2 regions of the Pseudonocardia sp. D17 genome follow, and region 1 is predicted to be linked to the other one. Evidence: riboswitches for the same ligand, from Rfam matches in the RefSeq annotation. Region 1 holds a riboswitch; the other holds the start of a gene.
The links. Region 1 has a riboswitch for S-adenosylmethionine ahead of thrC (threonine synthase). Riboswitches for the same ligand answer to the same signal wherever they lie in the genome.

Region 2: it holds a riboswitch for S-adenosylmethionine, as region 1 does, so the genes downstream of both, PSD17_RS18660 (ABC transporter substrate-binding protein) here and thrC (threonine synthase) in region 1, are expected to answer to the same signal.

What each region holds. Positions count from the first base shown of each region.
Region 1 covers NZ_BPRG01000234.1:71,216-78,646, forward strand. The annotation lists gene PSD17_RS32065 (alpha/beta fold hydrolase) at 1-404, opposite strand, end outside; gene rpsT (30S ribosomal protein S20) at 610-885, shown strand; gene holA (DNA polymerase III subunit delta) at 1,719-2,705, opposite strand; SAM riboswitch class I at 2,835-2,955, shown strand; gene thrC (threonine synthase) at 2,965-4,230, shown strand; partial or broken gene PSD17_RS32085 (DNA internalization-related competence protein ComEC/Rec2) at 4,399-6,669, opposite strand; gene PSD17_RS32090 (ComEA family DNA-binding protein) at 6,666-7,431, opposite strand, start outside.
Region 2 covers NZ_BPRG01000113.1:107,222-114,652, forward strand. The annotation lists gene PSD17_RS18640 (hypothetical protein) at 1-127, shown strand, start outside; gene PSD17_RS18645 (LLM class flavin-dependent oxidoreductase) at 194-1,288, opposite strand; gene PSD17_RS18650 (ABC transporter permease) at 1,338-2,252, opposite strand; gene PSD17_RS18655 (ABC transporter permease) at 2,249-3,199, opposite strand; gene PSD17_RS18660 (ABC transporter substrate-binding protein) at 3,302-4,912, opposite strand; SAM riboswitch class I at 5,254-5,348, opposite strand; gene PSD17_RS18665 (hypothetical protein) at 5,609-5,983, opposite strand; gene PSD17_RS18670 (HemK2/MTQ2 family protein methyltransferase) at 6,397-7,044, shown strand; gene PSD17_RS18675 (CDGSH iron-sulfur domain-containing protein) at 7,037-7,261, shown strand; gene PSD17_RS18680 (iron-containing redox enzyme family protein) at 7,258-7,431, shown strand, end outside.

The DNA.
Region 1 (7,431 bases):
ACCGGGCTGGCCGCCATCGTCTCGACCGCGCGCTCACCCTCCCCCGGCGTCTGCCAGCACTGCGCGAGCTCGTGCCATACGTACTCCGGGTCGAAGACGCCGACGACGTCGCTCGCCCAGCTGCGCACCAGGTCCGGGCGCGCCATGACGGCGTTGAGCACGTGGCCGCCACCCCAGTCGTGGCCGACCAGGTCGATCTCGGCGCCGCCCGCGGTCAGCTCCTCCAGCTCCCCGACCAGCCAGTCGCGGTACGCCTCGACCGTCGCCGGGAACCCGTCGGGGAGCGGCGCCCCGAACCCCGGTGGGGACAGCCTGACGACCGGCCGCTCGGCACCGAGGTGCGCGACCAGCGGGCCCCAGACGGCTGCGATCTCCGGGTTCCCGTGCACGAGTACTACGGTCATGGGGAAACCGTAGCCAGCGGGAACGACGATCCCGCGGTCGAGACGGTCACCCGACGGGGGCTTTGTCGGGGGTCGACGGGGCCGCTGTTAGCATGGATGACCGAGCGCACGGCGTGCTCGCTCGATCCGGGTCGCACGATCCGCGGTACGGGTCGCAACGCCGGCCCCCGTACACGTTCCAGGCAGGAAGACTCGAGGCAAACGCGTGGCCAACATCAAGTCCCAGATCAAGCGGGTCAAGACCAACGAGAAGCGCCGCCAGCGCAACAAGGCGGTCAAGTCGTCGGTGCGGACCGCCATCCGTCGGTTCCGTGAGGCGGCCGAGGCGGGCGAGACCGAGAAGGCCGTCGAGCTGCAGCGCGCCGCCGCCAAGGCCCTCGACAAGGCCGCCAGCAAGGGTGTGATCCACCGCAACCAGGCCGCCAACCGCAAGTCGGCGATCGCCCGGCGCGCCCACGCCCTCTCCTCCTCGGAGAGCTGAGCGGCTCCGGCGCCCACGCCGGACCCACACCTCGACGGCGCCGTCCGCACTGCGGACGGCGCCGTTGGTGTGTTCGCAGGACGCCCCCGCTCGCACTCCGGCCGCTGGCCGGGCCGAGTCGACCCGGCGAGGCCGTCAGGCGCCGTGGGTCGGGGCTGAGCGGGTCGGGGCTGAGCGGGTCGGGGCTGAGCGGGTCGGGGCTGAGCGGGTCGGGGCTGAGCGCCGGAGCTGGGGGCGGGCCGAGTCCGTGCGAGTCGTGGCCCTGCTGCGAGTCGAGGCCGCGCTCCTGGGCACGGGGAGAGCCTTGCGGTTGCGCGCGAGAACCCGAGCGCAACCTCACCGTCGTCCCTGGCCGATCGGCAGCTCAGGTTCGCGCGAGAACCCGAGCGCAACCCCACTGTCGCCCTCGGCCCGATCGCCAGCACTCAGGTTGCGCGCGACGGCCCGCACGCAACCCCACCGTCCTCCCCCAGGCCCGATCGCCAGCACTCACGTTGCACCGACTCGCCCGCACGTAACCCCACCGCCGCCCCCGGCCCGACGGCAGCACTCAGGTTGCGCCCGACCGTCCGCGCGGAACCTCGCCGTCCTTCCCGGCCCGATCAACAGCACTCAGGTTGCGCACGACGGCCCGCGGGCAACCTCGGCGTCGTCCCCGGCGCAGTGGACAGCGCAGCGGTCGCGCTCGGGGACGGGGCCACGCCTCGGGCGCACGCGGCATTCGTCGGGAGGCTCTGGGATCACGACCGGGCTCCGCACTGTAGCCGGCGGCAGTGCCCGGCGAGGTCCACGACGAGGGACGGGGCGACACCCGACCCGCGAGCAGGTGCGGGTCAGCGGATGTCGCGGGCGTCGATGATGCGACGCACTGCGCGCTCCAGGGCGAACTCCGGGTCGGCGGCCGCGCCCTTGACGTCGGCATTGGCCTCGGCGGCGGCCGCGAACGCGACGGTGAGCCCCTCCGGCCGCCACGACCGCACCTGCCCTTGCGCCTTGCGGATCTTCCACGGTGGCATCCCGAGGGTCCCGGCGAGCCGGTTGGGGTCGCCGCGTCCGGCCGCACCGACCTTCGCCAGGGTGCGGACGGCGTCGGCGAGAGCGTCGGCGACGAGCACCGGCGCGACGCCGAGCACCAGCGCCCACCGCAGCGCCTCCAGCGCGCCCTCGCGGTCGCCGGCCACGACCTTGTCCGCGACGGTGAACCCCGTCGCCTCGGCCCGGCCGCGGTGGTAGCGCCGGACGGCCTTCTCGTCGACGACCCCGCCGGTGTCCGCAACCAGCTGGCCGGCCGCCGATGCCAGCTCCCGCAGCTCCGAACCGACTGCCTCGAGCAGCACGTCGACCGCGTCGCCGGTGATCTTCCCGCCGAGCCGGCGGACCTCGGCCCTGACGAAGTCGGCCCGCTCGGCCGGGCGGGTCAGCCGCTCGCAGCGGGTGACGGCCGCTCCGGCCTTGCGCAGGTCGTCGGCGAAGGACTTGCCACGGGCACCACCCTGGTGCTGCAGGACCAGCACGATCCCGTCGGCGGGCTCGGCGGCGTAGCGAAGTACGGCGGCGACCATGTCCTTGCCCGCCTCCTGCGCCGCGGAGAGGACGACCACGCGCCCCTCGGCGAACAGCGACGGGCTGAGGTGCTCGGCCAGCTCCTGGGCGTCGACCTCGCTGGTGCGCAGCCGCCGGACCTCGGTCTCGGGGTCGGCCGCGCGCGCCCGGACGACGACCTCCTGCACGGCCCGCTCGGCGAGCAGCTCCTCCTCGCCGATGACGAGGTTGACGGGCTCGGGGCGGCCGTCCGAGGCGGCTGGGGTCACGTCCACCATCGTCGCCCACGACGGGCCGCAGCCGTGACCCGCCTCCCACATCACGGACCATGCCTTCGCGAGGACGACGCCGGTGTCGTACGGTAATGGGTGAACGTGACCGCGGTCTGCCGCGGGACAACCGAATATGGCTCATCCAGAGGGGCAGAGGGAACGGCCCGTTGAAGCCCCGGCAACCGGCGTCGCACGACCATCGCGCGTGACGATCACGGTGCCAATTCCGACCCGCACGTCGCGGGGAAGATGAGGAGATCTTCCGATGACCCTTACTGCCGCTGCGCAGACCACCTCCCTCGATCTGGGCCCCGCCCGAGCCCTGTCTTGTCGTGAGTGCGGCCACGAGACCCCGCTGGCCGCGGAGTTCGCCTGTCCCGAGTGTTTCGGGCCCCTCGAGGTGGCCTACGACTTCCCGGCGGTGACCAGGGAGTCGATCCAGGCCGGCCCGCAGTCGATCTGGCGCTATCGCGACCTGCTCCCCGTGCCGTCCGACGTGCAGTCGCACCCGAACACCGAGCCCGGGATGACCCGGCTGATCAAGGCCGACCGGCTGGCCGCCGCGCTGGGTGTGCGGTCGCTCTGGGTCAAGGACGACACCGGCAACCCGACGCACTCGTTCAAGGACCGCGTCGTCGCCGTCGCGCTCGCCGCCGCCCGCGAGCTGGGCTTCACCGTGCTGTGCTGCCCGTCGACCGGGAACCTGGCCAACGCCGTCGCCGCCGCGGCCGCCCGCGCGGGCTGGGACTCCGTCGTGCTGATCCCCTCGTCGCTGGAGAAGGCCAAGGTCCTCACCACCGCGGTCTACGGCGGCACGCTGCTGGCCGTCGACGGCAACTACGACGACGTCAACCGGCTCGCCACCGAGCTCGCCGCCGAGCACGAGGAATGGGCGTTCGTCAACGTCAACGTCCGTCCGTACTACGCGGAGGGCTCGAAGACGCTGGGCTACGAGGTCGCCGAGCAGCTCGGCTGGCGGCTGCCCGAGCAGATCGTCGTCCCGATCGCGTCGGGGTCGCAGCTGACCAAGGTCGACAAGGGGTTCGCCGAGTTCGGCAAGCTCGGCCTGGTGGATGCGACGCCGTACAAGGTGTTCGGCGCCCAGGCCACCGGCTGCTCGCCCGTCGCGAAGGCGTTCGAGGACGGGCACGACGTCGTCCAGCCCGTGCGGCCGGACACGATCGCCCGCTCGCTCGCGATCGGCAACCCCGCCGACGGCCCCTACGTCCTCGACGCGGTCCGCCGCACCGGTGGCGCGATCGGGCACGTGTCCGACGACGAGGTGCGCGACGGCATCCAGCTGCTCGCCCGGACCGAGGGCGTGTTCGCCGAGACCGCGGGCGGTGTCACCGTCGCGACCGCGAAGAAGCTCATCGAGGCCGGCAAGATCGACCCCGACGCCGAGACCGTCCTGCTCATCACCGGTGACGGCCTGAAGACCCTCGACGCCGTCGCCGACCGGGTCGGCCCGACCGCCACGGTCGCGTCGAGCAGCAAGGCCGTCAAGGAGGCCCTCGCCGGGCGCGGCTGATCCCGCCCGCACCGCCCGTCGAGATCGTCGGCGGCGGGCGGGCAACGGGTCGCCACGGGAGACGACGGCCGGGCGCTCCGGCTCGTCCCCCGCGACGACGGCCGTGTCGCCGTCGTGATCGGTGCGGCGGACGACGACGCCCGCGCCACTGAGCACGGCGAGCAGCGGTTCGTTGGGGTGGTGGTAGGTGTTGCCGGCCCCGACCGACACCAGCGCGACGCGCGGCGCGACGGCAGCGAGGAACTCCCGCGACGAGTAGCGCGAGCCGTGGTGCGGCACCTTGAGGACGTCGGCCTGCAGCGGCACGTGCGAGGCGAGCAGATCGGCCTGGGCCGCGAGCTCGACGTCGCCGGTGAGCAGCACCGATCCGGCACGGGTCTGTGCCCGCATCACCAGCGACCCGTCGTTGACGGCGGTACCGTCGTCGGGATCGACGTCGGGCGCCGGGTGCAGCGGTCCGAGCACGTCGATCACCAGCGAGGGCCAGCTCAGCCGCCTGCCGGGGTCGAGAGTGACGACGGTCGTCCCCGCCCGCGCAGCCTGCGCCTGAATCCTGCGCAGCGCTGCCAGAGGCTGCCGTGACGGTCCGACGGCGATGCCCCCGACCGTTCGCCCGCGCAGCGCGCCCGCCATCCCGCCGACGTGGTCGGCGTGCAGGTGGCTGACGATCACGAGATCGAGGACGCGCACCCCGAGGCGGGCGAGGCAGTCGTCGGTCGGGCCGTCGTCGGGACCCGCGTCGACGAGTACCGCGTGCCCCGGTGAGCCGGTCGCCAGCACGAGCGAGTCGCCCTGCCCGACGTCGCACACCACGACGGCCCAGCCGCCCGGCGGCCAGCCGACCGGGACGACCCTCGTCGGCACCAGGACGAGCAGCAGCCCGACGAGAACCGCGAGCAGCAGCGCGCGGACCCGCCGGGAGCGGGTGAGCACGCCGACCACGACGATCACCGCGACGAGCAGCAGCGCGCCCGGCCAGCCCGCCGGCCACGGCACGACACCTCCGGGGATCGCCGCGGCGTGGTCGGCGACGAGCACCAGCCAGCCCACCTCTGGGCTCGCGAGCCAGGCACACACGACCGCCGGCCCGCTGCCGACGACCGAGACGAGCGCGGCGAGCACCCCGAGCACGGTCGCGGGTGCGACGACGGGCGCGGCCAGCAGGTTCGCCACGAGCGAGACGAGGCTGACCGTCCCGCTCAGCCCGGCGACCAGCGGCGCCGTCGCCAGCCCGGCCGCGGCCGGAACCACGATCGACTCGGCGACCCCCGGCGGGACGCCACGGGCCCGCAGCCGCCGGACCCAGCCGGGCGCGACGAGCACGAGCGCCGCGGTCGCCGCGGCCGACAGCGCGAACCCCGGATCGACCGCCAGCCGTGGCGAACCGAGCAGCAGGACCACGACGGTCCCGGCGAGTGCGGGCACGGCCGACCTGCGGCGGCCCAGCGCCAACGCCAGCAGGACGATCCCACCCATCACCGCCGCCCGCAGCACGCTCGGTGACGGCCGCGCGAGGACGACGAACCCGAGCAGCGCGAGTACCGCGCCCACCGCGCACGTCCTGGGCCCGGCACGCAGCAGCCGCAGGAGGAACAGCACCGCCCCCGCGACGACGGCGAGGTTCGCTCCGCTGACGGCGGTCAGGTGGGTGAGCCCCGCGGCGCGGAAGTCGTCGGCCACCTCGGGTGACTGGTCACGGGTGTCGCCCACCGCGAGGCCCGGCCAGAGCCCGGCGGACCGCTCGGGCAGCGTCCGGGACGCGGCGCGCAGACCGTCGCGCAGCCCGCCTGCGGCGGTCTGCCACCACGGCGCGGGGCCGACCTCGGCGGGCGACCCGCGGACGCGCAGCACGGCGATCGTCAGGTCGTGGCGGGCGGCCGGTGCGAGCAGCCCCTCGGCGCGGACCGACTGCCCGGGGAGCAGCACCTCCCAGCCCTCGGCCGGCGCCAGCAGCAGGACCCGGCCCCCGGAGGTCCACACCCCGGCGCCGGCCCGCGCCTGGTCGAGCGAAGCGGTGATCGTGACCTGCGCCGGACCGAACCCACCGCTCACCCGGACCGGGCGTGGATCGTCGGTCAGCGTGACGCGCATGGTGGCGGAGGCGCCGCGCGCGGCGGCGTCGGCGAGCGGATGCGTGGCGACGAGCGCCACGTTCGCGCCGACGACCCCCGCGGCGGCGACCGCGCACCCCAGTGCTGCGACGACGCCGGCGAACCAGCCGCGGTCGCGCCGGCACCGGACCACCCACGCGAGGCCGAGGAGGCCGAGCATCCCGGCGACACACGCCACCCACGGACCGCCGAGGAGGCCCGCGAGCACGACCGCCCATGCCGCCGACGCGGCCGGCACCAGTCGCAGGTCGGGACGGGGACGCTCCTGTTCGGGACTGTCAAGGTCCCCAGGGGCGCCGCAGGCGCCGTCGCGGGCCGGGCGCGTCATCCGACGACGACCAGTTCGCGGAGCCTGCCGAACTTCCGCTCGCCGATGCCGTCGATCTCGCGGAGCTGGTCGACCCGGCTGAAGCGGCCGTTGCGGGTACGCCAGTCGACGATGTGCTGCGCGGTCACCGGCCCGACGCCGGGCAGCTCGTCGAGCTGGGCCACGGTCGCGCTGTTGAGGTCGATCCGCGCGCCGGCGCCCGGAACACCGCCCGCGCCGCCGTCGGACCCGGCGGCAGCACCCCCGGACGCGAGTGCGTCGGCCGTGGCGGCGGGCGCACCGACGACGAGCTGCTCGCCGTCGGTGAGCCGACGGGCGAGGTTGAGCGCCGCGACATCGGTCCCGGGCAGGGTGCCCCCCGCGGCCTCGAGCGCGTCGGCCAGCCGGGCACCGGCAGCCACCCGGACGAGGCCGGGACGCGCGACCTTGCCGACGACGCTCACCACGATCGGACCGGCGTCCGGACCCTCGGTCGGCGCGGTCGTCGCCACGAGCGGGGACAGCCCCGCCGCCGGAGCCGCCGGGAGGGCCTCGGCCCGCGGCCGCTCTCCCCACACCCCGATCGCCGCGGCCAGCGCCGCGACCGCCGTGACCAGCGCGAGCGCGATCGCACCCGGTCTGCCGGGGTCGAGCCGGGCGCCGCGCAGGCCCTCGGGGACCCAGCGACGCACCGCAGACCCCCGGCGGCGCCGGAGCCGATCGGCCAGCGCGGCGACGGGACCGCGGCGTCCGATGCCCGCGTCCGGCACGAGCGGCAGCTCC
Region 2 (7,431 bases), on a different contig from region 1:
GGTCGTCGCGCTCGAGCTGTGGACCATGGGGCGGCTCGGCGAGCTCACCGGCCGGGGCGGCACCCGTCCGGCGGACTTCGCGCCGCACCCGGAGCACGCCCCGGAGCGGTCGAGGCCGGTGCCCTGACCGCTTCGGCCACGGCCGCCCCGGCCGTCCCGGCGACACGCACGCCTCCGGGGGCCGGGGCTCCGGTCAGGCGGTGAAGCCCTTCGCCCGGCCGGAATCGTGCGGGCCCCACAGGGTCGTCGTCACCTCGCGCCGCACCAGCGGGGCGACCTCCTCGGCGAATCGGGTCAGCACCTCCTGCTGCTGCGCGTAGGGCAGCGTCGGGTTGACCGACACCGACTGCACGTCGTGCCGGAACGACTTGTGGTAGTCGACGATCTTCTCCGCCACCCGCTCCGGCGTCCCGACCAGCGCCGGCCCGTGCGCGACGGCCTCCTCGATCGTCGCGAACGACGTCACCTTGCCCGGCCGGTCGTCGCCGGCGTGCGCGGCGCGCATCTTCGCGGCGAACCCCTCGTAGATCGGCCGGTACTGCGCGACGGCCTCGGCGTCGGTGTCGGCGAGGAACAGCCCGCCCGAGCCGGAGCCGACGTAGCCGACGGCCGGGTCGTGCCCGTTGGCCACCAGCTGCTCGCGGTAGCGCTCGATCAGCACCAGGTAGTTCTCCCTGGGCTGCAACGCGTTCGCCGAGAAGATCGGATCGCCCCACCTCGCGGCGAGGTCGACCGCGACGGTGGACGTCGCCGACCCGTGCCAGATCCGGAACGGGCCGTCGAACGGGCGAGGGTGCGTCGTCACCGAGTCGAGGTCCGCGTGGTGGGTGCCCTTCCACGACACCCCTTCCTCGCGCAGCAGCCGGCGCAGCAGCTCGTAGTTCTCGGTGAGGTACTCGTACTGCTTGGCGAGCTCCAGCCCGAAGAGCGGGAAGTGCTTGTCCTCGTTGCCCTTCCCGATCACGATCTCGAGCCTGCCGCCGGAGAGCTGGTCGATGGTCGAGTAGTCCTCCGCGACGCGGACCGGGTCGAGCAGCGAGAGCACCGTCACCCCGGTCGAGAGCAGGATCCGGCTCGTGGCCTGGGCCAGCGCGCCGAGCAGCACCGTGGGTGCGGACGAGACGAACTCCCCCGCGTGCCGCTCACCGACGGCGTACGAGTCGAACCCCAGACGCTCCGCCAGCACCGCGGTCTCCACGACCCGGCGCAGCCGCTCGTGGACCGAGACGATCTCCCCGGTCACCGGGTGCGGTGTGTGCGGGACGATGTCGAGAACCTGGAACCTCATTGAACCCCTTCTCCGGTGTGGCCGGGGCGGCGGTCGACGAGCCGTGCGCTCATCGGGCCCGCGCCCACTCCCCGTCGAGCGCCCGGGAGATCCGGTTGACCGACAGCACGGTGGCGGCGATCGTCAGGCCCGGCAGCGCGCACAGCCACCACGACGTCGCCAGGTAGTTGCGACCCTCGGCGATCAGCGAGCCCCACTCCGGCGCGGGCGGCGGCGCGCCGTAGCCGAGGAACGACAGCGAGGAGATGGCGAGGATCGCCAGCCCGAACTCCAGCACGGCGAGCACCAGCACCGGGCCGGCCGCGTTGGGCAGCACGTGCCGCGCGAGCGTCACGTGCCGGCGGGTGCCGATCGCCCTGGCCGCCTCGACGTAGGTCGACTGCCGGATGCGCAGGGTCTCCGCCCGCATCACCCTGGCGAAGCTCGCGACGCTGGCCACCCCCACCGCGATCGCCACCTTCACCGTGCCGTAGCCGAGCGCGGTGATCAGCGCGAGCGAGAGCAGGATCGCCGGGATCGACAGCAGCACGTCGACGACGCGCATGAGCGCCTCGTCGACCCAGCGGCCGACGAAGCCCGCGAGCAGGCCGATCAGCCCGCCGACGACGAGCGCCACCGCGACGGCGATCAGCGTCGCCTGCAGCGACAGCGACGCGCCGTGCACGACGCGTGTGTAGAGGTCGCGGCCCAGGTAGTCGGTCCCGAACACGTGCGCGCCGCTGGGCGGGCGCAGTTTGTCGGCGACGACCCCGACGTTCGGGTCGCCCGGCGCCAGCACGCCCGGCGCGAACGCGGCGAGCAGCACCAGCGCCACGACGACCACCGCAGCGAGGAGCCCCGGTCTGCGGCCGAGGAAGCGCAGCAACCGTCGGCGCCGCTCCTTGCGCGACAACGGCTCGGACCGGGCCACGCCCGCGGGCGCGGCGGCCTCCGTCGAGTCCGGCCTGATCAGCAGCTCGGTCATGCGGTCGCCGGCACCCCCCTCGTGATCCTCGGGTCGAGCACCGGGTACACCAGGTCGACCAGCAGGTTGACGCCCACGAACACCACCGCGGAGAACAGCACGATCCCCTGGACCATCGGGATGTCCTGGACGCCGACGGCCTGCACCATGAGCCGGCCCAGTCCCGGCCGGGTGAAGACGGTCTCCACCACGACCGTCCCGGCGAGCAGGTTGCCGGCCACGTAGCCGAGCACCGTCAGCGCCGGGATGACGGCGTTGGGCAGCGCGTGGCGCAGGTGGATCGCGCCGCGCCCGACGCCCTTCGCCCGTGCGGTCTGGACGTACGCCTCGTCGAGCGCGGTCTGCAGGCTCTTCGCGAGCACCTGCGCGACCAGCGCGCCCGTCGGCAGGCCGAGCGTCACCGACGGCAGGACCAGCGACCGGAAGCCGGTCGACCCCACCGACGGCAGCAGGTGCAGGTCGAACGCGAAGATCTGCACCAGCATCAGCCCGACCCAGAACACCGGCAGGGAGACCGCCAGCGACGGGAGCGCCATGAGGCCCTGGCGCAGCCAGCGGAACCGTGTGTAGGTCGCGACGACCGCCACCACGGTGCCCAGCACGACGGCGACGAGCAGGCCGCCGAGCGCGATCTGCAGCGTGGGTGGCAACGCCGCCAGGACGGCGCTCCGCACGTCCTCGCCGGTCTGGATGGACGTGCCCAGGTTCCCGTGCAGCGCCTCCCACAGCCGGTTGCCGTACTGCACGACCACCGGCTGGTCGAAGCCGTAGCGCGCCTTGAGCGCCTCGATCGCGGCGGGCGAGAGCGGCTCGCCGTCGAGCCCGCCGCTCGCCATCGTCGTGACCGGGTCGCCGGGCAACAGGTACAGCACGGCGAAGCTGACGGTGTAGGCGGCCCACAGCACCGCGACCGCGGTGACGATGCGCCGCACCAGGTACCGGGTCACGACGGGGTCACCCGCTCGGTCGGCACGGTCACGACGTTCCCCCTATCACGACTTCCCCCGGGTCACTTCCCCCGCGCACGACGAGCTCCGTTCCTCGAACCGTCAGGCCGAATTCCACGCGTCGTGCAGCTGGATGCGCGACGACGCGTCGAACGTGACGCCGTGCACGGTCGGCCCCACCGCCAGCACCGTCGTCAGCTCGACGACCGGCACGTAGAAGCCCTGCGTGAGCAACAGCTGCTGGGCCTGGCCGACGAGCCGGGTGCGCTCGGCCGGGTCCGGCTCGCCCGCCTGGGCCACCAGCACCGGCTCGAGCGGGCTCTGCGGAATCCGGTAGAAGTTGGAGCCGGCGACCGAGAACTGGCTGCGCAGCAGGTCGGGATCGGCCCGGGTCAGGTTGCCCCACAGTGCGGTGAAGTCGCCCGCGGCCTGCTGGCTCGCCAGCTGCGCGACCGGGACCTGCTGGATCCGGATGTCGATGCCGACGGCCTTGGCCTGCTGCTGGATCAGCTCCAGCGCCGGCTGGTTGGTCCCGGCGACCGGGGCGTAGGTGACCGGGATCGTGAGCTCCTGGCCGTCCTTGGCGCGGATGCCGTCGGGCCCGGGGACCCAGCCGGCCGCGTCGAGGACGGACCGCGCCTTGGCCGCGTCGAAGACGACGAGCGCCGACTCGTCGGCGTAGGACGGCGTCGTCGAGGCCAGCACGCTGGTCGCCGCCCTGGTCTGCGACGGGAAGACCCCGCCCACGATGTCCTGGCGGTTGATCGCCAACGACAGAGCCTGTCGCACAGCGGGATCGGCGACGACGGGCTTGCTGAGGTTGAACCCGATGCCGAACACGATTCCCGGGTTGGAGCGGGCGAGCAGCTGGTCGCCGGCACCCGTCAGGGGCGCCTCGTCCTGCTGCCCGATGCTGCCGATCGCGTCGACCTCACCGGACTGCAGCGAGCCGGTCCGGACACCGGACTCCGGCACGATCGTGAACCGCAGGGTGTCGAGGTACGCCTCGCCCGGGTGGGCGAACAGCGACGAGCCCCAGTCGTAGCCCGGCCGCTTGGCGAGCGTGATCGACGCGTTCTTGACATAGCTCTGCAGCGTGAACGGACCCGAGCCGATCACACCGGCGCAGCGGTCGTCGTCGGACCTGGCGACCGAGGCCGGCGACAGGATCCCGAGGCTGTGGGTCGAGGTTGCCTGCAGGAACTGGACGTTCGGCTGGGTGAAGCTCACGGTGAGCTGCGTCGGGCTCTGCACCGTCGTCCCCGCGTACCCGGCGAGGTAGCCCTTCGCGAGCGCCGCGCGGACCCCGAGCGACGGGATGCGGTCGAAGTTGGCCTTCACCGCCGCGGCGTCGAGCGGGGTGCCGTCGGAGAACGTGACCCCGGTCCGCAGGGTGAAGGTGAAGCTCCTGGCGTCCGGGGAGGTCTGCCACGCCGTGGCCAGCCACGGCTTCAGTTCTCCGGTCCTCGGGTCCTGGTCGGTCAGCGAGTCGACCAGCTGACGCACGGAGTAGATCGTGTCGTTGCTCGCGACCTGCTGGGGGTCGACACAGCCCGCGTCGCTGCCGACGGCGAAGGTGAGCGTGCCGCCGGCCCGCGGCGGACCCGCGTCGGCCTCCGTTCCCGAGCTCCCCCCGCCGCAGGCGGCCAGCACCAGTGCGGCGGCGGCGAGGAGGGCCGGGAACATCGCTGCCCGGCGCGATCGTGCGGTCATCGGTGGTTCCTTCTTCGGGAGGGAGCGTCCCCGTCGGCGGGTGGGCCGGACGGGGCCGGTCGTGGTCGGCGGTCGGACGGGTTCGGGGTCAGGACGGCGCGTGGCCGGTGTGGTTCGCCGAGGCCCACGGGCGGGTGCAGGCCGAGGTTGTCGCGCAGGGTCGAGCCCGTGTACTCGCTGCGCATCCTGCGCCGTCGAGGGCGACGGCGAGACGGAGGTGGGCCATGAGGTGACCTCTCGTGCACGAGCGTGGACGGGCCAGGGTCGTCAGACCCGACAGACCGCTCCGGCCGTGCGCTTGAGGTCGACGTGCAACCGCCGCACTCCCAGGAACATCGCATCCTCCATCGCTCCCGGCTTTAGCACCCGCACCCGCTCGGGCGGGGGGTTGCTGCGGCGTCGTCGAGCCAGGTCTCTCGGCCGCTCTGGATGGTGTGTCCCCGGAGGAACTTCTGCACTCTACGTACATGGACGCGGGCGGCGTCAATCCTCCGGGCGACGATGTGACACACACGGACCGAAACGCGGTGTCGACGGGATCGACCTGTCCGAACACCGCGGCCCCGATCCCATTCCGCAGGACGATTCGGGATGCGGTCGCCGATGCGCCGGACATTCGGCTCGGGACGCGACGGCCCCGTCGGCGGCCGGGCGCCTGCCCGGCCGCCGGCGTCGCGGCGCCCGCCGCGGGCGGGATCAGGGTCGTGTGGGCTCGCCGGGCACGGCCGGGGTGCTCGGCGCGCCGGCCGGGCCGGTGGGCCGCGGCGGCTGCAGCGCCGGCGCGCGCCGCAACGCCGCGCGGGCGATCGCGAGCTCGTGCGCGACCTCCGCCGCGATCAGCTCGACGTGCAGCGCACCCGCGTCCGGGTCACCGAGCAGCGCCCGGTTGCGTTCCAGGAGCGACTCGAGGCCGTCGAGCAGCCGGGCGGCGATGTGCGCGCGGCGCCGCTCCCGTGGCGAGGGCTCCGCGGAGATCGAGCGGGCAGGTGCGGGCAGGGTGTGGATGGGCGGGGTGTGAGTGGGCGGGGTGTGAGTGGGCGGGGTGTGAGTGGGCACGGCGTCGACGGACATGGCGTTGCTCCGATGTCGGGAGGGGTGACCGGGGGGGCGGGCGGGGTCACCGACAGAGCGCGGCCTCCGTGCGTCCGAAGTCGACGTGACGACGCCGCGACAACGCCGGCCGGGTGCCGTCCATGACGTCCTCCATCGACCCCGGCGGGAGCACCCGCACCCGCACGGGGCGGGGGGTTGCTGCGGCGTCGTCGAGCCGGGTCTCTCGGCCGCTCTGGATGGGTCTGCTGCCACTGTAGGCAGCGAGGCCCGCGGGGTGTCAATACCGGAGTGTCGATACGGAGCCGCCGGCGACGGGATGCAGCGGCGGCCGACGGGGAACAGGCTTAAGCGCCGCCGAGCCGGGTATGGACCGATATGCCTGCCGTCGTCCACGGGTCCGCGCGGACCCCCGTCCGCACCGAGGACCGCACGTGATCCTTCTCTGTCCTCCCGGGGTGTACAAGGCCCAGTCCGACACCCACCTGCTCGCCGGCCGCGTCGCCCAGCTCGCACACGGGCGGCACGTCCTCGACCTCGGCACCGGAACCGGGGCGCTCGCGCTCACCGGCGCGCGGGCCGGGGCGCAGTCCGTGACCGCCGTCGACCTCTCCCGACGCTGCGTCGCCACCACGCGGCTGAACTTCCTGCTGCACCGCACACCCGTCCGGGTCCACCGCGGCGACCTGTACGAGCCGGTGCGCGGCCGCCGGTTCGGGCTGATCGTCGCCAACCCGCCGTACGTGCCGTCGGAGACCTCGGTCCTGCCCCGGCACACCCGCGGCCGCAGCTGGGACGCGGGCCCGACCGGGCGCGCGATCCTCGACCGGATCTGCGACGGCGCGCCCGAGCACCTCGAGGACGACGGCACGCTGCTGCTGGTGCACTCCGCGGTGTGCGGCCCCGAGCGCACGCTCGAGCGGCTCGCCGCCGCCGGGCTGGCGGCCGACGTCGTCGACCGCGCGCGCATCCCGTTCGGGCCGGTGATGCGCTCGCGTGCCCAGCTGCTCGAGCGCAGCGGTCTCATCGAGCCGGGCGCACACCTCGAGGAGCTGGTCGTCGTCGAGGCCCGTCGTGGTTGAGCACCGGCTCGGGCGGCCGGAGCCGACCCGCATCGTGCTGACCGAGGAGGGCCCGGCTCTGGTCAGCGGCCCGGTCGAGCTGGAGCTGCCCGACGGGTCGCGGGTGCGCTCGGACCGCGCCGTCACCGCCGTGTGCCATTGCCGCCGCAGCAAGCGCTACCCGATCTGCGACGCGAGCCACCGGCGCAAGGTGCGACAGGAAGGACGTGAGGCATGACCGGGACGCTGGACCGCCCCCGTACCGCGGCGCCCGAGCTGCCCACGCCGCGCGGACCGCTGTCCGGGGCCGTCGTCGCCGCGTTGCGCGGCGATCCGGTCCCCGCCGTCGACACCGCGGACGCCGACCCCTACGGCGACGACCTGCAGCTCGCGCTGCACTGCTGCTAC